4 regions of the Variovorax sp. TBS-050B genome follow, and region 3 is predicted to be linked to each of the others. Evidence: predicted binding sites of a transcription regulator. Region 3 holds the regulator's gene; each other region holds the start of a gene.
What was found. Region 3 encodes FNR, which switches genes on or off when oxygen is low (the NO sensors DNR and NnrR bind a similar motif). Its sites were predicted from a motif close to TTGATNNNNATCAA; they were not measured.
Positions count from the first base shown of each region.

Region 1: the regulator FNR is predicted to act here: its motif matches at 1,489-1,502, upstream of oxc (oxalyl-CoA decarboxylase).
Region 2: the regulator FNR is predicted to act here: its motif matches at 2,681-2,694, upstream of M2165_RS21440 (fatty acid desaturase).
Region 4: the regulator FNR is predicted to act here: its motif matches at 3,988-4,001, upstream of M2165_RS21520 (cation-translocating P-type ATPase).

Region 1 covers NZ_JARXYR010000002.1:700,679-706,422, reverse strand. The annotation lists gene M2165_RS06310 (cytidylate kinase family protein) at 1-664, shown strand, start outside; gene M2165_RS06305 (Crp/Fnr family transcriptional regulator) at 811-1,419, opposite strand; gene oxc (oxalyl-CoA decarboxylase) at 1,576-3,399, shown strand; gene frc (formyl-CoA transferase) at 3,430-4,707, shown strand; gene M2165_RS06290 (PAS domain-containing protein) at 4,785-5,228, shown strand; gene frc (formyl-CoA transferase) at 5,229-5,744, shown strand, end outside.
Region 2 covers NZ_JARXYR010000002.1:3,993,868-3,999,611, reverse strand. The annotation lists gene M2165_RS21450 (phosphoketolase family protein) at 1-2,287, opposite strand, end outside; gene M2165_RS21445 (BON domain-containing protein) at 2,305-2,532, opposite strand; gene M2165_RS21440 (fatty acid desaturase) at 2,749-3,939, shown strand; gene M2165_RS21435 (hypothetical protein) at 4,062-4,277, shown strand; gene M2165_RS21430 (universal stress protein) at 4,309-4,818, opposite strand; gene M2165_RS21425 (hemerythrin domain-containing protein) at 4,946-5,530, shown strand; gene M2165_RS21420 (DUF5666 domain-containing protein) at 5,546-5,744, opposite strand, start outside.
Region 3 covers NZ_JARXYR010000001.1:524,435-530,178, reverse strand. The annotation lists gene M2165_RS02445 (xanthine dehydrogenase family protein subunit M) at 1-571, shown strand, start outside; gene M2165_RS02440 (xanthine dehydrogenase family protein molybdopterin-binding subunit) at 576-2,804, shown strand; gene M2165_RS02435 (hypothetical protein) at 2,823-3,194, opposite strand; gene fnr (fumarate/nitrate reduction transcriptional regulator Fnr) at 3,333-4,046, opposite strand; gene hemN (oxygen-independent coproporphyrinogen III oxidase) at 4,171-5,592, shown strand; gene ubiM (5-demethoxyubiquinol-8 5-hydroxylase UbiM) at 5,635-5,744, opposite strand, start outside.
Region 4 covers NZ_JARXYR010000002.1:4,008,715-4,014,458, forward strand. The annotation lists gene ccoN (cytochrome-c oxidase, cbb3-type subunit I) at 1-1,412, opposite strand, end outside; gene ccoS (cbb3-type cytochrome oxidase assembly protein CcoS) at 1,477-1,614, opposite strand; gene M2165_RS21520 (cation-translocating P-type ATPase) at 1,614-3,953, opposite strand; gene M2165_RS21525 (universal stress protein) at 4,057-4,500, shown strand; gene M2165_RS21530 (AraC family transcriptional regulator) at 4,525-5,520, opposite strand; gene M2165_RS21535 (aldo/keto reductase) at 5,721-5,744, shown strand, end outside.

The sequences.
Region 1 (5,744 bases), on a different contig from region 3:
CTTCGTCGAGCGGCTGCGGGCCGACCGCCGCAGCCTCGCGCTCTACACCGCCGAAGAGCTCTTCGCGCTGGCCGACCGCGGCAACGTGGTGCTGCGCGGCTGGGGCGCGACCTGCCTGCTGCGGCCGGTGCCGCACGTGGTGTGCGTGCGCATCACGCGTTCGATGAAGAAGCGCGTCGAATGGCTGATGGCGCACCTGGAGACCGACGACGCCGAGTTCGCCGAATCCGAGATCCGGCGCAGCGACGAGGCGCACGCCACGCGCATGCACGCCCAGTTCGGCGTGACCTGGGGCGACCCGGTGCTCTACGACCTGGTGCTCAACACCGACCGCCTCTCGATCGACAGCTGCGTGGCGCAGATCCGCACGCTGACCGAGCGGCCGGAGTTCGCCGAAACGCCGGCCTCGCGCGCACTGCTCGCCAACATGGCGCTCGCGGCCCGCGTGAAGGCGGCGCTCAAGGACGAGGAGGCGACCACCGACATCCGCGTGACCGTCGAAGCCGAGCAGGGCCGGGTGACGCTGCGCGGCATCGTGCTCGACGCCGAGGAACGCACGCTGACGCAGGACGTGGCGGCCCGCGTGGACGGCGTCAAGGGCATCGACAACCAATTGCGGCTGATGACCAGCTCGCGCCGCTTCGCGTCGGCAAAACAGACCTGAAGAAAGCGGACAGCCGAACGCAGAAGTCGCAAAGGTTTCGCAGAAGTCGCAAAAGAAAACCTTGAGAAACCTTCCCGGTTTCTTCTGCGACTTCTGCGTAGCTTTTGTCTTGCTTCTGCGTTCGGATGTCCGCTCCCGCTCCCGCTTTAGATCTTGCCTCGCTTGCGCAACCGGCTCAGGGTTTCCGCGGAGAGGTTGAGGTAGGAGGCCAACTCCTTGCTCGGGATGCGGTCCTCCAGCTCCGGATGCTTGCGCATGAAGCGGTGCACGCGCCCCGGCGCGTCGAGCAGGTGCAGCGTGATGGTGTGCGCCATGATTTCGCTCATGCCGCGCATCACGCAGTACTCGAACAGCTCCTTGGTCTCGGTGTGGCGGTTCAGGAACGCGATCCATTCCTTCAGCGGCAGGCTCGCCACCCGCGCCTTGGTGACGCAGACGATGCCGTAGGGCGTGGGCGTGCCCAGGCGCAGCGCCGCGTAGCTCGTCTCCATGTCGTTGGCATCGGCGAAGCGCAGGATCATTTCCTTGCCCTCCGGGTTGCTCACCACCCGCTTGAGGATGCCGTCGAGGATGAAGTACTGCTCCATCTCGCGCACGCCCTGGTGCAGCAGGAAGTCGCCCTTGTTGCCGTCCACGATGACGAGATGGGTTTCCAGCTCGGCGCGCTCGTTCTCGCTCAGGTCCTTGAGCAGGATGTTCTGCCGGAGCTGCGCGCGAATGATGTTCTTTTCCGGGTGGTTTTCCAACAAGGTCATGGGTCCCGTCTTGCTCGACATCGCAACAACAACTTCTGGGTGGTCTGGCCGGTGCCGTTTTCCGGAAAGTTGACCGAGGTCAACGCTCGAAAGCATGCCCCCGAATCATAGTCCCGGCTCGGGCCTCGGCCATTCACCCAAGCAAGAAGGAGAGACATGTCTTCAGTAAGAACGGACAAAGAGGCATCCACGACCCTGGAGGACGCCCTCAAGCCCAAGACCCGGGCCGCCGATGGCGATGCGGTCGTGCGCGCGCTCAAGCAGCCCGGCGAGGAACAACAGGAGGCGGAAACCACCGACGGCTTCCACCTGGTCATCGATGCGCTGAAGCTGAACGACATCGACACCATCTTCGGCCTGCCGGGCATTCCCATCACCGACCTGACGCGCATGGCGCAGGCCGAGGGCATGCGCGTGATCTCGTTCCGCCACGAGCAGCATGCGGGCAACGCGGCCGCCGCGGCCGGCTTCCTCACGCAGAAGCCCGGCATCTGCCTCACGGTGTCGGCGCCCGGCTTCCTCAACGGCCTGACGGCGCTCGCCAACGCGACCACCAACTGCTTCCCGATGATCCTCATCAGCGGCTCCAGCGAGCGCGAGATCGTCGACCTGCAGCAGGGCGACTACGAGGAGATGGACCAGCTGGCCATCGCCAAGCCGTTGTGCAAGGCGGCCTTCCGCGTGCTGCATGCCGAGGACATCGGCGTGGGCATTGCGCGCGCCATCCGCTCCGCGCTCTCGGGCCGTCCGGGCGGCGTGTACCTCGACCTGCCGGCCAAGCTGTTCGCGCAGACCATGGATGCGGCCAAGGGCCGGGCCTCGCTGATCAAGGTGATCGACCCCGCGCCGCGCCAGATTCCCGCACCCGATGCGGTCCAGCGCGCGCTCGACCTGCTCAAGGGCGCGAAGAAGCCGCTGATCCTGCTCGGCAAGGGCGCCGCCTACGCACAGGCCGATGCCGACATCCGCGCGCTGGTCGAGAAGACCGGCATTCCCTACCTGCCGATGTCCATGGCCAAGGGCCTGCTGCCCGACACCCATGCGCAGTCGGCCGCCGCCGCGCGCTCCTACGTGCTGCAGGAGGCCGACGTGGTGCTGCTGATCGGTGCGCGCCTCAACTGGCTGCTCTCGCACGGCAAGGGCAAGACCTGGGGCCAGGAGAAGGGCGCCAAGAAGTTCATCCAGATCGACATCGCGCCGACCGAGATCGACAGCAACGTCGCCATCGCCGCGCCGGTGATCGGCGACATCGGCTCCTGCGTCGCGGCGCTGCTCGCGGGCATCGACGCCAAGTGGGCCAAGCCGCCGGCCGAATGGACCGGCGCGATCGCCGAGCGCAAGGACAAGAACCTGTCGAAGATGGCCGCCACGCTGGCCGAGCGGCCCTCGCCGATGAACTTCCACAGCGCGCTCAGCGTGATCCGCGAGCAGGTGAAGGCGCGGCCCGATGCGATCGTGGTGAACGAGGGCGCCAACACGCTCGACTTCGCGCGCAGCATCGTCGACATGTACGAGCCGCGCAAGCGCCTCGACGTGGGCACCTGGGGGATCATGGGCATCGGCATGGGCTTCGCCGTCGCCGCCGCCGTGGTCACCGACAAGCCGGTCATCGCCATCGAGGGCGACAGCGCCTTCGGCTTCAGCGGCATGGAGGTGGAGACCATCTGCCGCTACAACCTGCCGGTCTGCGTGATCGTGTTCAACAACAACGGCGTCTACCGCGGCACCGACGTGAACGCGAGCGGCACGCCCGACGTGGCGCCCACCGTGTTCGTGAAGAACGCGCGCTACGACAAGCTGATGGAAGCCTTCGGCGGCGTGGGCGTCAACGCCACCACCGCGGACGAGCTGCAGAAGGCCCTCGCCGAAGCGGTGGCTTCGCGCCGCCCCACGCTCATCAATGCCGTGATCGACGAGACCGCGGGCACCGAGAGCGGCCGCATCACCAGTCTCAACCCGGCCACGGCCAAGAAGAAGTAATCCGTCCATTCATCCAAGGAGATACGCAGCATGAGCAGCAACAACAAACCCCTCGCCGGCATCAAGATCATCGACTTCACCCACGTGCAGGCCGGTCCCGCATGCACGCAGCTGCTGGCCTGGTTCGGCGCCGACGTGATCAAGGTCGAGCGCCCGGGCGCCGGCGACGTCACCCGCAGCCAGCTGCGCGACATTCCCGATGTGGACGCGCTCTACTTCACCATGCTCAACAGCAACAAGCGCTCGATCACGCTCGACACCAAGAAGCCCGAGGGCAAGGCTGTGCTCGAGAAGCTGGTGCGCGAGTCCGACGTGCTGGTGGAGAACTTCGGCCCCGGCGCGCTCGACCGCATGGGCTTCTCGTGGGAGCGCATCCAGGAGCTCAACCCGAAGCTGATCCACGCCTCGGTCAAGGGCTTCAGCGAAGGCCATCACTACGAGGACCTGAAGGTGTACGAGAACGTGGCGCAGTGCGCCGGCGGCGCGGCCTCCACCACCGGCTGGTGGAAGGGCGAGAACTCGGTGCCGACGATCTCGGCGGCCGCGCTCGGCGACTCCAACACCGGCATGCACCTGGCGATCGGCATCCTGACCGCCATCATCGGCCGCCAGCAGACCGGCAAGGGCCAGAAGGTGGCCTGCTCGATGCAGGACGCGGTGCTCAACCTGTGCCGCGTGAAGATGCGCGACCAGCAGCGCCTGGACAAGGTCGGCTACCTCGAGGAGTACCCGCAGTACCCGCACGAGATGGACGCCTTCAAGGACAAGGTGGTGCCGCGCGGCGGCAATGCCGGCGGCGGCGGCCAGCCGGGCTGGATCCTGAAGTGCAAGGGCTGGGAGACCGACCCCAACGCCTACATCTACTTCACGGTGCAGGGCCATGCCTGGGATCCGATCTGCGACGCGCTCGGCAAACCGGAGTGGAAGACCGACCCCGACTACATGACCGCCAAGGCCCGTCAGCCGCACATCGAGCAGATCTTCGCCACCATCGAGGACTTCATCAAGGACAAGACCAAGTTCGAGGCGGTCGACATCTTCCGCAAGTACGACATCCCCTGCGCCCCGGTGCTGTCGATGAAGGAACTGCTGCACGACGAGTCGCTGCGCAAGAGCGGCTCCATCGTCGAAGTGCCGCACAAGGAGCGCGGCAGCTACTGGACCATCGGCAGCCCGATCAAGTTCTCGGACCTGAAGCCCGAGGTGACCGCCTCGCCGCTTTTGGGCGAGCACACCGACGAGGTGCTGGCCGAGCTGGGCTACAGCAAGGAACAGATCGCCGCGCTGCATGAAGGCAAGGTGATCTGAGCCCGCGCCGCGGCCCCGCGCGAGCGGGTCCGCGGCCGGCAGCGAACGTGTTTTCCAGGATAAGCGGGGATCTGAGCTTGGCTTCTTCGAACATCGACTTCGAGCAACTGGTGCGCGGCGCCGGCGATGCGGTCATCGTCTGCGACGCCGAAGGCGCCATCGTGCTCTGGAACAAGGCGTCCGAGCGCATCTTCGGCTTCACGGAAGCCGATGCGCTGGGCAAGTCGCTCGACCTGATCATCCCCGAGCGCCAGCGCCAGCGGCACTGGGACGGCTACAACAAGACCATGGAGACGGGCGTCACGCGCTACGGCGCCGACCTGCTCAAGGTGCCCGCGCTGCACAAGGACGGCCGCACCCTCTCGATCGCCTTCACCGTGTCGCTGCTGCTCGGCGACGGCGGCCAGGTGACCGGCATCGTCGCCATCGTGCGCGACGAGAGCGCGCGCTTCGCCGAGGATCGCAAGCTGCGCGCGCGTCTGGTAGAACTCGAGGCCAAGACCAAGACTGGAGACAACTGAATGGGCAGCAAGGCACTTGAGGGCGTCCGCATCCTCGATTTCACCCACGTCCAGTCCGGGCCCACCTGCACCCAGCTGCTGGCGTGGTTCGGCGCCGACGTCATCAAGGTGGAGCGCGCCGGCGAAGGCGACGCCACCCGCGCCCAGCTGCGCGACATTCCCGGCGTGGACAGCCTCTACTTCACGATGCTGAACCACAACAAGCGCTCGATCACGCTCGACACCAAGAAGCCCAAGGGCAAGAAGGTGCTCGACGAGCTGATCCGCACCTGCGACGTGCTGGTCGAGAACTTCGCGCCCGGCGCGCTCGACCGCATGGGCATCACCTGGGCGCACATCCAGGAGATCAACCCGCGCATGATCGTCGCTTCGGTCAAGGGCTTCGGCCCGGGCAAGTACGAGCACTGCAAGGTGTACGAGAACGTCGCCCAGTGCGCGGGCGGCGCGGCCTCGACGACCGGCTTCGAGGACGGTCCGCCGGTGGTCAGCGGCGCGCAGATCGGCGACAGCGGCACC
Region 2 (5,744 bases), on a different contig from region 3:
GGTGCTGCTGCGCGGGCGCGGCGCGCTCGCCCAGGCGCCCGGCGCGGGCGATCGCGTCGGCGGCGAGATGGAAGCGGTCGAGCCGGTTGAGCACCGTCATGTCGAAGGGCGTGGTGGTGGTGCCTTCCTCGCAGTAGCCGTGCACGTGGAAGTTGGGGTGGTTGCGGCGCTTGTAGGCCAGCCGGTGGATCAGCGAGGGATAGCCGTGGAAGGCGAAGACCACGGGCCTGTCGGCGGTGAAGACGGCGTCGAAGTCGGCATCGGCGAGGCCGTGCGGATGCGCGTCGGGCGACTGCAGCGCCATCAGGTCGACCACGTTCACCACGCGCACCCTGAGCTCGGGCACCAGCCGGCGCAGCAGGTCGACGGCGGCCAGGGTCTCGAGCGTGGGCACGTCGCCGGCGCAGGCCATCACCACGTCGGGCGGGGTGCCGTCGTCCTCGTTGCCGGCCCAGTGCCAGATGCCGAGGCCGGCCGCGCAGTGGCGCGCGGCCGCCTCGATGTCGAGCCACTGCGGCCCGGGCTGCTTGCCCGCGACGATCACGTTCACGTAGTTGCGGCTGCGCAGGCAGTGGTCGACCACCGACAGCAGGGTGTTGGCATCGGGCGGCAGGTACATGCGCACCACCTCGGCCTTCTTGTTGGCCACATGGTCGAGGAAGCCTGGGTCCTGGTGGCTGAAGCCGTTGTGGTCCTGCCGCCAGACGTGGCTGGTGAGCAGGTAGTTGAGCGAGGCGATGGGCGCGCGCCAGCCGATGCCGCGGGCCACCTTGAGCCACTTGGCATGCTGGTTGAACATCGAGTCGACGATGTGGATGAAGGCCTCGTAGCACGAGAAGAAGCCATGCCGGCCGGTGAGCAGATAGCCTTCGAGCCAGCCCTGGCACAGATGCTCGCTGAGCACTTCCATCACCCGGCCGTCGGGCGAGACGTGGTCGTCGCCGGGCAGCAGTTCGGCCACGGAGGTGCGCGTGGTCACCTCGAAGAGCGCGCCGAGCCGGTTCGAGGTGGTCTCGTCGGGGCCCATCACGCGGAAGTTGCGCGCGGCCGCGTTGCGCTGCATCACGTCGCGCAGGAACAGGCCGGCGACGCGCGTGGCCTCGGCATCGACGGCGCCGGGAGCCTCGACCGCCACGGCATGCGCGCGGAAGGGCGGCATGTCGAGCGGCTTGAGCAGCCGCCCGCCGTTGGCATGCGGACTGGCGCTCATGCGCTTCTCGCCGCGCGGCGCGAGCGCGGCGATCTCGGCGCGCAGGGCGCCGTCCGCGTCGAACAGTTCCTCGGGCCGGTAGCTGCGCAGCCACGCTTCGAGCAGGCCGACGTGCGCCGGGTTCTTCGCGAAGCCGGTGAGCGGCACCTGGTGGGCGCGGAAAGTGCCTTCCACCGGCGTGCCGTCGACCTGCTTCGGGCCGGTCCAGCCCTTGGGCGAGCGCAGCACGATCATCGGCCAGCGCGGGCGCTCGCGGAAACCGTCCCGGCGCGCGGCGGACTGGATCGCGCGGATGCCGTCGAGCGCGCGGTCGAGCGCGGCGGCCATGGCTCGGTGCATCGCGGCCGGCTCGTCGCCGCTCACGAAGTACGGTTCATGGCCGTAGCCGCGCAGCAGCTGCGTGAGCTCCTCCTCGCCGATGCGCGCGAGCACCGTCGGCCCGGCGATCTTGTAGCCGTTGAGATGCAGGATCGGCAGCACGGCGCCGTCGGTCGCCGGATTCAGGAACTTGTTGGAATGCCAGCTCGCGGCGAGCGCGCCGGTCTCGGCCTCGCCGTCGCCGACCACGCAGCAGGCGAGCAGGCCGGGGTTGTCGAACACCGCGCCGTAGGCATGCAGCAGCGAGTAGCCGAGCTCGCCGCCCTCGTGGATCGAACCGGGCGTCTCCGGCGCCACATGGCTCGGGATGCCGCCCGGGAACGAGAACTGCGTGAACAGCCGCTTGAGCCCCGCGGCGTCGCGGCCGACCTCGGGATAGACCTCGCTGTAGGTGCCTTCGAGGTAGGTGTTGGCGACGGCCGCCGGGCCGCCATGGCCGGGGCCGGCGATGAAGATCGCGTCGAGATCGCGCGCGTTGATCGCGCGGTTCATGTGCGCATAGATGAAATTGAGCCCCGGGGTGGTGCCCCAGTGGCCGAGCAGCCGCGGCTTGATGTGCGGGAGCTGGAGCTTCTCGCGCAGCAGCGGGTTGTCCATCAGGTAGATCTGCCCGACCGAGAGGTAGTTGGCCGCGCGCCACCAGGCGTCGAGGCGCTCGAATTCGGGGTCGACCCGGGTCGGGGAGGGCACGGCGGACATCGGCTTTCCTTCCTGCATCACGCCGCGGCCGTCAGGCGGTTCACCACCGGGCCGATGCCTTCGGCACGGCGCACGGCGCGCTCGACGGCGGCCTTGAGCGCCTCGCTCGCGAGCCGGCCGGACAGCGTGACGACGCCGTCCTTCACGCTCACGTCCACGTCGCAGCCGCAGACGGCCGGGTCCCAGTTGAGCTGGGCGAAGACCTCGTGCCTGAGCTGCACGTCGGGGGGCATGTCGGGGTTCATTTCAGACCTTCCTTCCGGGGGAAAAGGGGGTTCCGCCAGCGTCGCGCGCATGCAGGCGCCCGGGCCCGCACGGCCGTGTTGTTCCACATCTTCGGCGCGGGTGCTGTCGGTGGGTGCCCCATTCTTCGGCCGGCTGGCTGCAGCGGGCTTGCGCTGCATCAAGGCCGCGGGCGGCGCCGCTTCGCAGAATCCGGCGATCGCGTTCCAAAGGTGCCTATGCCGTCTTCGTTGTTCTTTTCCGGTGTTTTCGATCTTCCCTGGTGGGGGCTGGTGCTGGTGGCGCTCGCGCTGACGCACGTCACCATCGCCTCGGTCACCATCTTCCTGCACCGCCACCAGGCGCACCGGGCGCTCGACCTGCATCCGCTGGCGAGCCATTTCTTCCGCTTCTGGCTCTGGCTCACCACCGGCATGGTGACGAAGGAGTGGGCGGCGGTGCACCGCAAGCACCATGCGAAATGCGACACGCCCGAAGACCCGCACAGCCCGCAGGTGCTGGGCATCCAGCGGGTGCTGTGGCGCGGCGTGTTCCTGTACGTGCGCGAGGCGCGCAAGCCCGAGACCATCGTGCGTTACGGCCACGGCACGCCGGACGACTGGATCGAGCGCCACGTGTATTCGCGCCACAAGATCCTCGGCATCGTGGCGATGGGCGTGCTGGACATGCTGCTCTTCGGCGTGCTGCCGGGCGCGCTGATCCTGCTGGTGCAGATCGTGTGGATCCCGTTCTGGGCCGCGGGCGTGGTCAACGGCATCGGCCACTACTGGGGCTACCGCAACTGGCCGGCGCCCGACGCCAGCACGAACATCTCGCCGATCGGCATCCTGATCGGTGGCGAGGAACTGCACAACAACCACCATGCCTTCCCGTCGTCGGCCAGGCTGTCGTACAAGTGGTACGAGTTCGACGTGGGCTGGCTCTACATCCGCGTGCTGCAGGCGCTCGGCCTCGCGACGGTGAAGCACGTGGCGCCGACGCCGCGCTTCACGGCGGCGCCGCGGCCCGTGGTGGACCCCGACACCGTGCAGGCGGTGATCCGCTGCCACTACGACGTGCTCACGCGCTACGGCCGCTCGCTGAAGCAGGCCTACGCCGAGGAGCTGGGCCGGCTGCGCCGCGTGGCGCCCGAGGATGCGCGTGCGCTGCGCGGCGTGCGGCGCTGGCTGGTGCGCGACGAGCGTGCGCTCGACGCCTCGCGCCGCGAGCGGCTCGCACGCGCACTGCGCGGCTCGAAGGCGCTGGACACCATGTATGCGATGCGCGGCGAACTCACGGCACTGTGGTCGCGCTCCAGCGCCACGGGCGAACAGCTCGCGCGCCAGCTGCAGGACTGGTGCCAGCGCGCCGAGGCGAGCGGCATCGCACCGCTGGCGGCGTTCTCGCGGCGGCTGCGCTGCTATGCATGACCTTGCCGCGGCCGCGGCGGCAGGTGACAGCGCGCGCGGGCGGTGATCGAATGGCGCCTGCGCCGCAGATCCTTCTTTTCCTTCCCTCCTTCTTCCTTCCACCCCATCCGAAAGGAGAACACATGGCCAGCAATGCTCCCGTGGCACCGACGTGGTTCGACACCTACCTTCGTTCGCTGCTCGACTGGCAGGCCGCCTGCAGCGCGAGCGTGCTGCAGGCGCAGCAGTACCAGTGGGGCATGCTGGCCGCCTGCCAGCAGTCGGCCAAGGCCGTGCAGCAGGAACTGTGGGACGAATGGACCTGCCGCTTCGGCGGCGGCGTGCCGCTCGACGGCTGAACGCCCGCCCGCCCGCCGGCGGGCAGGCCGCCTACTGGCTGGCCACGGCGCCGCGCGGCATCGCGAAGCGCTCCGCATCCGCCCGCGCATGGTGCTCGGGCGCGCGCACGAGCAGCACCGGCACGGGCGCGGTGCGCAAGATCTTTTCCGCGCTGCTGCCCATGACGAAGCGGCCGAGGCCGCGGCGCCCGTGCGTGCCGAGCACGATCAGCTCGGCCGGCCATGCGGCCGCCTCGGCCGCGACGCGCTCGGGGACGGCGCCGCGGAAGTTCTCGCACAGCACCGCCTCGGCCGTCACGCCCTCGGCGGCGGCACGCGCCTTGGCCTCTTCGAGCAGGTGGGTGGCTTCGGCGCGCATTTCCTCGAGCCAGTCGCCGGCGCGGCCCGCGTAGGCGTCCATGGTCAGCGCGAAGGAGAGTTCGTCGATCACGTGCATCAGGCGCAGCCGGCCGCCGGTGACCTTCGCGAGGCGGATGGCTTCGGCCAGGCCATGGCCGGAAGTCGAACTTCCATCGATGGGCACAAGAATCTGCTGGTACATGGCGTCCTCGCTTTCCTGGAGTGGGTGGAGCGGACCAGTATGCGGACGGCGGGCGCGCCGGACTTGATCTGCCGCAAGCCCACGGGCGGCGGAATTTGAGACCCTTGGCGCCTGCACAGGAGCTCTCATGACACACGCCACCATCCGCATCATTCGCCAGGAGCACGCGGCACTCGCCGCGATGCTGCGTTCCGTCATCATGCTGCTCGACCAGTACCGCCGCAAGGGAAGCCCGCCCGACTTCGCGGCCTTGCGCGCCATGCTTTTCTACGTCGACGAGTTCCCCGAGAAGCGCCACCACCGCAAGGAGAGCGAGCTGCTGTTTCCGAAGCTGCGGGCCCGCACGCCGATCTCGCGCGAACTGATGGATCGGCTCGACAACGACCATGCCTGGGGCGAGCGCAGGATCCGCCACGTCGAGCATGCGCTGCTGGCCTACGAGATGCTGGGCAATGCGCGCCGGGCCGCGTTCGAACGCGCCATGGGCGAGTACGTCGATTTCTACCTCGACCACATGGCGATGGAAGAACGCGAGATCCTTCCGCTTGCCGAGAAGGTGCTGACGCGGGACGACTGGGAAGAGCTCGACGAGGCCTTCGGCCGCAACCGCGATCCGCTCACCGGGCATGCGCCGGAGCGCGAGTACGAAGCGCTCTTCACGCGCATCGTGAACATCGTGCCGGCGCCGATCGGGCTGGGCGCGGCCGCCTGAGCGCGGCGCCGCCGCTCAGCGCCGGCCGGTGGAGGGCTGTTCGAAGCTCACGCGGCGGGCGATCAGCACGCCTTGGACCACCGCGTCGCCCACGACGCTGACGCGGCGGCCGTTGCCCAGGTCGGCGACCGTGCCGTTCTCGAACACGGTGAAGGGACCGCCGGCGTTCACCGCCCGGCCCTGGACCATGAAATTGGATGCCGACTGGTAGCTG
Region 3 (5,744 bases):
GGCGCTCGACGGGCTCAACCGCGGCCATGCGGTGCTGGGTGCGAGCGAGGCCTGCGTGGCGGTCTATCCGGGCGACATGGCGGTGGCGCTCGCGGCCTTCGATGCGGTGGTCGACACGCTGAGCCCGCGCGGCGAGCGCGCGGTGCCGGTGCGCGAACTGCATCGCGCGCCCGGCAGCACGCCGCACCTGGAGACGGTGCTGGCCGAGGACGAGCTCATCGTGCGCATCCGCGTGCCGCGCGGGCCGATCGGCCGGGCCTCGACGTACCACAAGGTCCGCGACCGCGAGTCGTATGCCTTCGCGCTCGCCTCGGCCGCGGTGGCGGTGCAGCTGCAGGGCAACCGCGTGGCGGATGCACGCATCGCGCTCGGCGGCGTCGCCACGCGGCCCTGGCGCGCCGACGAGGCCGAGCGCAGCCTGGTCGGCCGGCCGCTCACGCGCGCCGCGGCGCGGCGCGCGGCCGAGCTGGCGTTCGCCGAGGCTCGGCCGCTCGCGCACAACGGATTCAAGGTCGCGCTCGGCATCGAGACCGTGACCGACGCCCTCATGATCGCCAAGGACAGGAGCTGAACCGATGGCCACTTCGACCCCCACGGCGGCGCGCAGGGCGCGCCCCGGCGCCGAGCGCGTGGATGCGCGCGACAAGGTGCGCGGCCTCACGCGCTATGCGGCCGACGACACGCGCCCCGGCCTGCTGCATGCCGCGCTCGTGCCTTCGCGCATCGCGCGCGGCCGCATCGTGCGCATCGACACCGCGGCCGCAGAGCGCGTGCGCGGCGTGCGCGCCGTGCTCACGCACGAGAACATCGGGGCTTTCGAGAGCGCCGGCTTCCTGATGGCGGGCGGCTTCGGCTTCCAGAGCTTCTATCCGCTGCGTTCGGACCAGATCGCCTACCGCGGCCAGAGCGTGGCGATGGTCGTGGCCGACACGCTCGAAGCCGCGCGCGAGGCCGCCGCGCGCGTCGAGGTCGCGTACGAAGCCGCGCCGTTCGCCGCCACGCTCGATGCCGCCGACGGCGCGCCGCTCGCCCAGTCCGAGGTGCTGCCGCAGCCGATGTTCGCCGACCGTCGCGTGGGCGATGCCGAGGCCGCGTTCGCGCGCTCCGAGGTGCGCGTGGACCAGCGCTACGACCTGCCGCCGCAGCACCAGAACCCGATGGAGATCATCGCCACCGTCGCGCAGTGGCAGGACGGCATGCTGACCGTGCACGAACCGACGCAGAACGCCGAGGGCGTGCGCCACGGCCTCGCGAAGCAGCTCGGTCTCGATCCGGCGCAGGTGCGCGTGCTCTCGCCCACGCTCGGCGGCGGCTTCGGCCAGAAGAACTCGCTGCAGTCGCACACCGCGCTGGTCGCGCTCGCGGCGCGCCGGCTCGGCCGGCCCGTGAAGCTCTTGATGACGCGGGCGCAGCTGTTCCACAACACGAGCTTCCGGCCCGCGGGCCGGCACCGCGTGCGCCTGGGCGCGGACCGCGAGGGGCGGCTCATCGCGGCGGTGCACGAGATCGACCAGCAGACCTCGCGCCACGACCTGTTCCCTTCGGTGGGAACCGAGATCACGTCGCGGCTCTACGGCGTGCCCCACTTCCTCGGCCGCGAGCGGCTGGTGCGCACCGACGTGCAGACGCCCGGCTACATGCGCGCGCCCTTCGAGCATCCGGCCGCCTTCGCCTTCGAAAGCGCGATCGACGAACTGGCCTATGCGCTGGATCGCGACCCCGTGGCCTTCCGGCTCGCGAACGATGCCGCGGCCGATCCGCTGACCGGCAAGCCTTTTTCCTCGCGCCATGTGCGCGAGTGCCTGATGCGCGGCAGCGAGATGTTCGGCTGGCAGCGCCGCACGATGGCGCCGGGCTCGATGCGCGCGCCCGACGGCAGCCTCCTGGGCTGGGGCGTGGCGCTCGGCATCTACAAGGCCGCGATGGCGCCGGCCGTTGCGCGCGTGCGGCTGCGCGCCGACGGCACCGCGCGCGTGAGCGTGGGCGGCCACGAGATGGGACAGGGCCTGCGCACCGCGATCGCGGTCGCGGCGGCGCGCGCGCTCGGCATCGGCACCGCGGCGGTCGAGGTGGTGCTCGGCGACACCGCCGCCGCGCCGCAGCATCTGACGGCGGGTTCCTGGGGCACCGCGACCGCGCTGCCGCCCGTGGCGGAGGCGATCGAGCAGCTCGTGGACGAACTGCGCGCCCAGGCCGACCGCGCCGCACCCGATGCCGCGCCGCTCGCGCTGCTGCGCGCATCGGGCCGGCCCTTCGCCGAGGCCGAGAGCCGGCGCCGCGCGCCCGGCCAGCCCGAGCAGGTCTACGGCCGGCTCACGGGCGGCCTGCCGGCAGCCGCCGGGCCGGTGTACCCGGACTTCGTGGCCTTCAGCTTCATCGCGCATTTCGTCGAAGTGCGCATCGAGCCCACCACGCGCCGCATCCGCGTGCCGCGCGTGGTCAGCGTGGCCGACTGCGGCGCGGTCGTGAGCCCGCGCACCGCGCGCAGCCAGGTCGAGGGCGGCGTGGTCTGGGGCATCGGCGCGGCGCTGCGCGAGATCAGCGAGGTCGATCCGCGCCATGGCGGCTTCCTCAATGCCGACCTGGCCGAGTACGTGCTGCCGGTGGCGGCCGACATCGGCCGCATCGAGGTCGACTTCGTCGGCCAGCCCGACACGCGCTTCAACGCGCTCGGCGCGAAGGGGCTCGGCGAGGTGGCGATGGTGGGCGTGGCGCCCGCGATCGTGAACGCGGTGTTCCACGCGACCGGCAGGCGGCTGCGCAAGCTGCCGGTGCTGGTGGAGGACCTGCTTCAGGCCGCCTGAGCGCGGCCCACGGGGGGATCAGTCGCGGTCGCCGTAGTAGTAGTGCTCGCGCTCCCACTGGCGGCGGCGCCATTCGCGGCGCGCGCGGCGCTCTTCCCAGCGTTCGGCGCGGCGTTCCTCCCAGCGGCGCTCCTCCCAGCGGGAGGCGTCGTAGGCGGGTGCCGGGACCACGTAGGCCGGCTGCGCAGGCGGGTAGTACACCGGGGCCGGGCGCGAATAGACCGGCGCCGGCTCGTAGTAGACCGGTGCGGGCTCGTTCACCACCACGCCCGGGACGCTGATGCCGACGGACCAGCTGGTGCCGGCGCTGGCGGAGGCGGCGCCGAGCAGGGCGCCGGCGCCCACCAGGGCTGCGGCGGCGAGCTTGAGAGCGGTTCGCGAAGAAGTCATTCTGGGTTCCTGAAAGGGCGGAAAAAGGCCCTTGTGCGTCTTCCAACGCCCCGCGGCCGGGCGCCGCGCACATCCCGATGGTGAAGAAGGTTCCCAAATGTCACGGCGGGGGCCCGCGCGGGCGCACCGCAGGCGGCGTCAGGAGCCCGGATTGACGATGCGCTGCAGCGCATCGGCGTCGGCAATGCGCAGATGGCGCTTTTCCACCTGCACGATGCCGTCCTCCATGAACTTCGACAGCGTGCGGCTCACCGTCTCGAGCGTGAGGCCGAGGTAGCTGCCGATCTCCTCGCGCGTCATGCGCAGCACGAACTCGGAGCGCGAGAAGCCGCGCGCATGCAGGCGCTGCACGAGGTTGAGCAGGAAGGCCGCGAGCCGCTCCTCCGCCCGCATGCTGCCGAGCAGCAGCATCACACCGTGTTCGCGCACGATCTCGCGGCTCATGATCTGGTGCATATGGCGCTGCAGCGCGGGAACCTCGCGCGAGAGCTGCTCGATGCGGTGGAAGGGCATGACGCAGACCTCGGCGTCCTCGAGCGCGACCGCGTCGCAGGTGTGCTGGTCGTTGACGATGCCGTCGAGGCCGATGATCTCGCCGGCCATCTGGAAGCCGGTGACCTGGTCGCGGCCGTCCTCGGTGGCGACCCGGGTCTTGAAGAAGCCGGTGCGGATCGCGTACAGGGCGCCGAAGGTTTCGCCGTTGCGGAACAGCACTTCGCGGCGCCGCAGCTTGCGGCGCGAGGCGACCACCTCGTCGACGCGCTGCAGCTCCGCCGGCGTGAGGCCGATCGGCATGCAGAGCTCGCGCAGCGAGCAACTCGAACAGGCGACCTTGACGTTCTCGGCTTTCATGGATGGGCTTCGGGGTTGGGGCGATTCTGTGGCGCAGGGCAGCCGCGAGGCTTGATGCACATCAAGGCCGGCCGGCCGGAGCCGCCGCATAGTGGGCCATTGCCAGCAGCCTTGCGAAGCCGCGATGAATCCCTCCCTTGCCCTCGAAGCCCTTGCCGATCCCGAGCCCGTGATGCCTTCGCCGGAGGTGCTGCGGCGCTTCGACGTGACGGGGCCGCGCTACACCTCCTATCCCACCGCGGACCGGTTCGTCGACGCCTTCACCGCGGAGGACTACGCCCAGGCCCTGCGGCAGCGCAGCGAGCTCGGTGCGCACGGCCGGCCGCTGTCGCTGTACGTGCACATCCCGTTCTGCGAGTCGCTGTGCTACTACTGCGCCTGCAACAAGATCGTCACGCGGCACAAGAGCCGGGGCAGGGAGTACCTGGACTACCTCGCGCGCGAGGCGGCCCTGCAGGCCCGGCAGCTCGGCCGCGGCGGCGTCGTCAGCCAGCTGCACCTGGGCGGCGGCACGCCGACCTTCCTGAACGATGCCGGCCTGCGCGAACTGGTGACGATGCTCGACGACACGTTCACGCTGTCGCCGGTGCGCGAACAGTCGATCGAGATCGATCCGCGCACCGTCGACGGCGCGCGGCTCGAGCGCCTGGCCACGATGGGCTTCAACCGCCTGAGCTTCGGGGTGCAGGACTTCGACCCCGAAGTGCAGAAGGCCGTGCACCGCATCCAGCCGGCGGCGCAGGTGTTCGACCTGGTGGCGAGCGCACGCTCGCTCGGCTACGGCTCGATCAACATCGACCTCATCTACGGCCTGCCGCGGCAGGACACCGCCTCCTTCGACCGCACCCTGCACCAGGTCTGCGAGCTGCGGCCCGACCGCATCGCGCTCTACGCCTATGCGCATCTTCCCGAGCGCTTCAAGGCCCAACGCCGCATCGCGGCCGACGCGCTGCCGGACGCGGCCACCAAGGTGCAGATGCTGTCGCGCTCGATCGCCGCGCTCACCGCGGCGGGCTACGTGTACATCGGCATGGACCATTTCGCGCTGCCCGACGATCCGCTCGCCGTCGCCAAGCGGCAGGGGCGGCTGCACCGCAACTTCCAGGGCTACAGCACGCAGCCCGATTGCGACCTGGTGGCGCTGGGCGTCTCGGCGATCGGGAACGTCGGCGCGACGTACAGCCAGAACGCCAAGACGCTGGAGGAGTACTACGACCTGCTGAACCAGGACCGGCTGCCGGTCGTTCGCGGGCTGGCGCTCACGCGCGACGACGTGCTCCGGCGCGCGGTGATCATGGCGCTGATGTGCCAGGGCCACGTGGACTTCGAGGCGATCGGGCAGGCGCACCTCGTGGACTTCAGGCGCCATTTCGCGGGCGAGCTCGCGGCACTCGCGCCGCTGGCCGCGCAGGGCCTCGTCGAGCTGCGCAGCCGCGAGATCGAGGTCACGCCGCTCGGGTGGTTCTTCGTGCGCGCCATCGCGATGGTGTTCGACCGCTATCTGCAGGCGGACCGCAACCGCACGCGCTTCTCGCGCATCGTCTGACGGGCCGCGGCCCCGTCAGTCCGCTCAGTCCGCTCAGTCCGCTCAGGCCTCTCCGGCCGCCGCGCGCCGACCGCCAGCGGCCCGGGTCAGCTGCGCGACGATCGCGGCCTTCAGCGGCGGCAGGCGCTGGGCGCCGTCGAGGAGCAGGCGGC
Region 4 (5,744 bases), on a different contig from region 3:
ATCGCGGCCTGCACCGAGCGGCCGGAGATGACGGTCATCCACACGTTCCAGGCCATCACCAGCATGCCGGCCAGGTACAGCAGGCCGCCGGCGAGCCGCACCACGTAGAACGGGAAGGTGGCCTTCACGCTCTCGACGAAGGTGTAGGTGAGCGTGCCGTCGGGGTTGATCGCGCGCCACATCAGGCCCTGCATCACGCCGGCGATCCACATCGCGGCGATGTAGAGCACGATGCCGATGGTCGCCATCCAGAAATGCGCCTCGATGGCCTTGATGCTGAACATCGTGGTCCGGCCGTACATGCGCGGCACCAGGTAGTACAGCGAGCCCATGGTGATGAAGCCCACCCAGCCCAGCGCGCCGGCATGCACGTGGCCGACGGTCCAGTCGGTGTAGTGGCTCAGCGCGTTGACGGTCTTCACGGACATCATCGGACCCTCGAAGGTCGACATGCCGTAGAACGACAGCGCCACGATCAGGAATCGCAGGATCGGGTCGGTGCGCAGCTTGTGCCAGGCGCCCGATAGCGTCATCACGCCGTTGATCATGCCGCCCCAGCTCGGCGCGAGCAGGATCAGCGAGAACACCATGCCGAGCGACTGGGTCCAGTCGGGCAGCGCGGTGTAGTGCAGGTGGTGCGGGCCCGCCCACATGTAGGTGAAGATCAGCGCCCAGAAGTGGACGATGGAGAGCCGGTACGAATACACCGGCCGCTCGGCCTGCTTGGGGATGTAGTAGTACATCATCCCGAGGAAGCCGGCGGTGAGGAAGAAGCCGACCGCGTTGTGGCCGTACCACCACTGCACCATGGCGTCCTGCACGCCGGCATAGGCCGAGTAGCTCTTCATCCAGCCGGCCGGAATCTCGGCGCTGTTGACCAGGTGCAGCAGCGCCACCGCGATGATGAAGGCGCCGTAGAACCAGTTGGCCACGTAGATGTGGCGCACCCGGCGCATGCCGACGGTGCCGAAGAACACGATCGCATACGCCACCCAGACCAGCGTGATCAGGATGTCGATCGGCCATTCGAGTTCGGCGTATTCCTTGCCGGTGGTGTAGCCCAGCGGCAGGCTGATCGCCGCCGCCACGATCACCGCCTGCCAGCCCCAGAACACGAAGGACGCGAGCCGGGGCGCGAACAGCCGCACCTGGCAGGTGCGCTGGACCACGTGGAAGCTGGTGGCCATGAGCGCGCAGCCGCCGAACGCGAAGATCACCGCGTTGGTGTGCAGCGGCCGCAGGCGGCCGTAGCTGAGCCAGGGAATGCCGAGGTTGAGGTCGGGCCAGGCGAGTTCGGCGGCGATGAAAACGCCGACGAGCATGCCGACCACGCCCCAGACCACGGACATGAGGGTCAACTGCCGGACGGCGGTGTCGTCGTAGATCGCCGCGGGGGAATTGGGTTGTTGCATCGTGCTGCCTCTTGGTGGATGGAGGCAGTTTCCCCGCGCCACCCCGGCGCGGGTTTGATGCAGATCAATCGCTTCGCAGGATGCGGTCGCCTTCGATCTCGATGTCGTCGAACTGCCCACGCTCGATGGCCCACCACAGGCCGGCGAGGATGGCGAGCACCAGCGCCACCGAGAGCGGTATCAGGAGAAAGAGGATGTCCATCAGGCGCCTGCGCTTTCCGGTTGCCGCGCCGCGAGCCGCGCCGCGTTGAGCACCACCACGAGCGAGCTCGCGGCCATGCCGAGTCCCGCCAGCCAGGCGGGAAGCCAGCCCGCCACGGCGAGCGGCACGCACAGCGCGTTGTAGCTGGCCGCCCAGGCGAGGTTCTGCCGCACCACGCGCACCGTTCGCCGCGCCTGCGCGATGGTGCGCGGGATCGCCGAGAGCGCATCGCCGGGCACCACGAAGTCCGCCCGCGCCCGCGAGAGCGGCACCGCATGCCCGAAGGCGAACGAGGCGTTCGCGCGCGCGATCGAAGGTCCGTCGTTGAGGCCGTCGCCGACCATCGCGACCTGCCGGCCTTCGGCCTGCAGCCGCCACAGCACGTCGAGCTTGTCCTCCGGCGTGCAGCCGCCCTGCGCGAAGGCGATGCCCGCCTGCGCCGCGATCTCGCGCGCCGCGCCGTCGCGGTCGCCCGAGAGCAGCCGCACCGTGATGCCCTCGGCCTCGAGCGCCGCCACCGCGGCGGCGGCGTCGGGGCGCAGTTCCTCCGCGAGCACGAAGCTCGCGAGCCAGCCCTGTTCGTCGGCGAGGTGCACCTGCGGCGCCTCAATCTCCAGCGGCGCCACGCCGCAATGCCCCGCGGCGCCGAGGCGCACGCGGCGCCAGCCACCGGCATCGTCCGGGCTGCGGCGCATGCGGGCCTCGAGCCCCAGGCCCGCGGATTCGGTCGGCTCGGCGACCTCCCAGGCGGGCGGCGCGCGGAACTGCGCCTGCCAGGCGGCCACGAGTGCGCGGGCGCCCGGATGCAGCGAATGCGCCCCGAGCGCGGCGCCGATCTCCAGCGCGTCGCCCGGGCGCAGGCCCTGGCGGCAGTACACGCGGTCGAGGCGGGGCGTGTCGCCGGTGAGCGTGCCCGTCTTGTCGAACACCACCGTGTCGACCGCGGCCAGCGCCTCGAGCGCCTGCAGGTTCGCGGTCAGCACGCCGCCGCGCGCCAGTGCGCCCGCGCTCGCGAGCATCGCGGCCGGCGTGGCGAGCGACAGCGCGCAGGGACAGGTCGCGATCAGCACCGCCACCGCCACCATCAGCGCCCGGCCAGGATCGACCTGCCACCAGACCGCCGCGGCGCCGACGGCCGATGCCAGCACCAGCACCAGGAACGGCCGCGCGATGCGGTCGGCGAGCAGCGCCCAGCGCGGCTTGCCGAGCGCGGCGTTCTCCATCAGCCGCACGATCTGCGCGAAGCGCGTGCCCTCGCCCACCGAGACGATGCGCACCTGCACCGTCGACGACAGGTTGTGGCTGCCGGCGAGCACGCGTTCGCCGCGGGCGCGCGGCACCGGGCGCGATTCGCCCGTGAGCAGCGCCTCGTCGGTGCTGGTGCCGCCGTCGAGCAGCACGCCGTCGGCCGGAAAGGCTTCGCCGGGGCGCACGCGCACCACGTCGCCGGCCGCGAGCCGCCGCACCGAGACGCGCGCCCAGGCGCCGTCCGCGCCAAGGCGCTCCACGCTGTCGGGCAGCCGGTTCAGCACCGCCTCGAGCGAGCCGGCCGTGCGGTCGCGCAGGCGCGCCTCGAGCCAGCGCCCGGTCAGCAGGAAGAAGACGAACATGGTCAGCGAGTCGAAGTACACCTCGCGGCCCAGCACGCCTTCGCCGTCGAAGGTGGCGGCGCTGCTGACGGCGAAGGCGATCGCGATGCCGAACGCGACCGGCAGGTCCATGCCGATGCGGCCGTGGCGCAGGTCGCGCCAGGCGCTGCGGAAGAAAGGCCCGCAGGAGAAGAACAGCACCGGCAGCGTGAGCACCCACGAGGCCCAGCGCAGCAGCTGCGCGGCATCGGCCGTCATCTCGCCGGGTTCGGCGATGTAGGCCGGGTAGGCGTACATCATCACCTGCATCATGCAGAAGCCCGCCACCAGCCAGCGCCACAGCGCCAGCCGAAGTTCGCGCGCGCGGCGCTCGCGCGCCGAGCTGTCGACCGCGGGCACGAGCCGGTAGCCGGCCGCTTCGGCCGCCTCGAACCATTGCGAGGGGCGCGTCTGCGCCGCCGACCAGCGCACGCGGGCGCGCCGGCTGGCGGCATTGACCTGCACCTCGCGCACGCCCGGCACGCGCTGCAGCGCCTCCTCGATCGCCAGGCTGCAGGTCGCGCAGTGCATGCCCTCGACCGCGACCTGCGACTCCCAGCCGGCCGCGGCGGGCGGACCGTCGTCCAGCGCGCGGCCGAAGGCCGGCCATTCGGCCGGGTCGTCGAGCACCTGCCAGGCCTCGCGCGACGCAGGCGCAGGCGCCGGTGCGGGAGCGGACGGGGAAAAGGAAGAAGCGAGCGCAGCTTGCATCGCGCAAGGCTAAGGCGGCCCGCACGGCGCCGGTTTGATCTGCATCAAGCGCCCGGCCTGCCGCGCTGCCTAAGCTCACGGCACACCTTTGCTGGAGAAACCCATGTTCAAGCGCATCCTCGTGGCCACCGACGGCTCCACGCTCTCGAAGAAGGCGGTGGCCAGCGCCATCGAACTGGCCGCCGCGCACGAGGCCGGACTGGTCGCGCTCACCGTGGTGCCGCGCTATCCGAAGAGCTATCTCGACGGCGCGATGGCCTTCTCCCCCGAGGACATCGCGCGGGTCGAGAAGCAGTGGGCCGACAAGGCGCAGGCGATGCTCGACGGCATCGAGACCCGCGCCACGGCGGCGGGCGTGCAGCTGAAGGCGGTGGTCGCCAATTCCGACCGCGTGGCCGAATCGATCATCGCGGCAGCGCGCAAGCACCGCGCCGACCTGATCGTGATGGCCTCGCACGGCCGCAAGGGCATCCAGCGGCTGCTGCTCGGCAGCGAGACGCAGCATGTGCTGGCCGAGTCGAAGCTCCCGGTGCTCGTGCTGCGCTGAGCGGCGCTTCGTCGGTGGCCGTTGTCAGGCCGCCTGGGAGGCGGCGCCGAGCGCATCGTTCTGCGCCTCGACCTCGGCGAGCCAGCGCCGCTTGTCGCGCAGCGGCGGCACGCCGAACATCCGGCCGTACTCGCGCGCGAACTGCGAGGGGCTCTCGTAGCCCACGCTGTGCGCGGCGCTCGCCACGTCGGCACCGGCCATCAGCATCTGGCGCCGCGCCTCCTGCAGGCGCAGCTGCTTCTGGTACTGCAGCGGGCTCATCGCCGTCACCGCCTTGAAATGGTGGTGGAACGACGACACGCTCATGTGCACCGCGCGCGCCATGTCCTCGATGCGCAGCGACTGCGCATAGTTGACGCGCAGCGCGCTGATCGCCTTGGCGATGCGCTGGGTGTGGCTGTCCTGCAGCGCGATCTGGCGCAGCCGCGCGCCCTCGCCGTTGACCAGCAGGCGGTAGAAGATCTCGCGCTTGATCATCGGCGCCATGATCGGGATGTCCTCGGGCGTCTCGAGCAGCCGCAGCAGGCGCAGCACCGGCTCGAGCACCGGCATCGCGATGCGGCTCACGTACACGCCGCGCGACGCGGGCGCATTCGCCTTGGCAGGCAGCTTCTCGTCGCGGATCAGGTCGCCGATCTCGTCGAGCGAGAGATCGAGGCGCACGCCCAGGTAGGGCTTGTTGTCGGGCGTCAGCCGCACCTGGCCGCACACCGGCAGGTCGACCGAGCTGACCAGGTAGTGCATCGGGTCGTAGACGTAGATCTCGTCGCCCACCATCACGCGCTTGGAGCCCTGCGCGATCAGGCCGAAGGCCGGCGTCTGCAGCGCATGCTTGGGACCGTCGGGCTTGCTGATGCAGTGCACGTACAGGCCGGGCACGGGGGTTTCGATGCTGCCGTCCTGCCCGCGCGTGATGTGCTCGATCAGCGCGACCAGTTCCTTCCTGGCCTCGTCGAGCTCGGGCTCCAGCGGCATCGGCGGGGCGATGGCGGCGGCGGTTTCGGGTGTTTTGTCGGACATGTTCCAGCCTTGTGACGGATGAAACCATGGCGGCGGGCGCCACGGAGGATCGGGTGCCCGAAGCTTAGCGCCGCACCCGCCGCTTCGCAGTGCCCCTGCCGGAGGTCTGGAGAATCAGGCAAATACTTTGCAGGAACGCGCTCGCGGCGCCAAAGACCGCGGCGGGATACTTTTGCCCATACCACGCAAAGGAAACCTCCATGCAATACCGCAAGTTCGGCCGC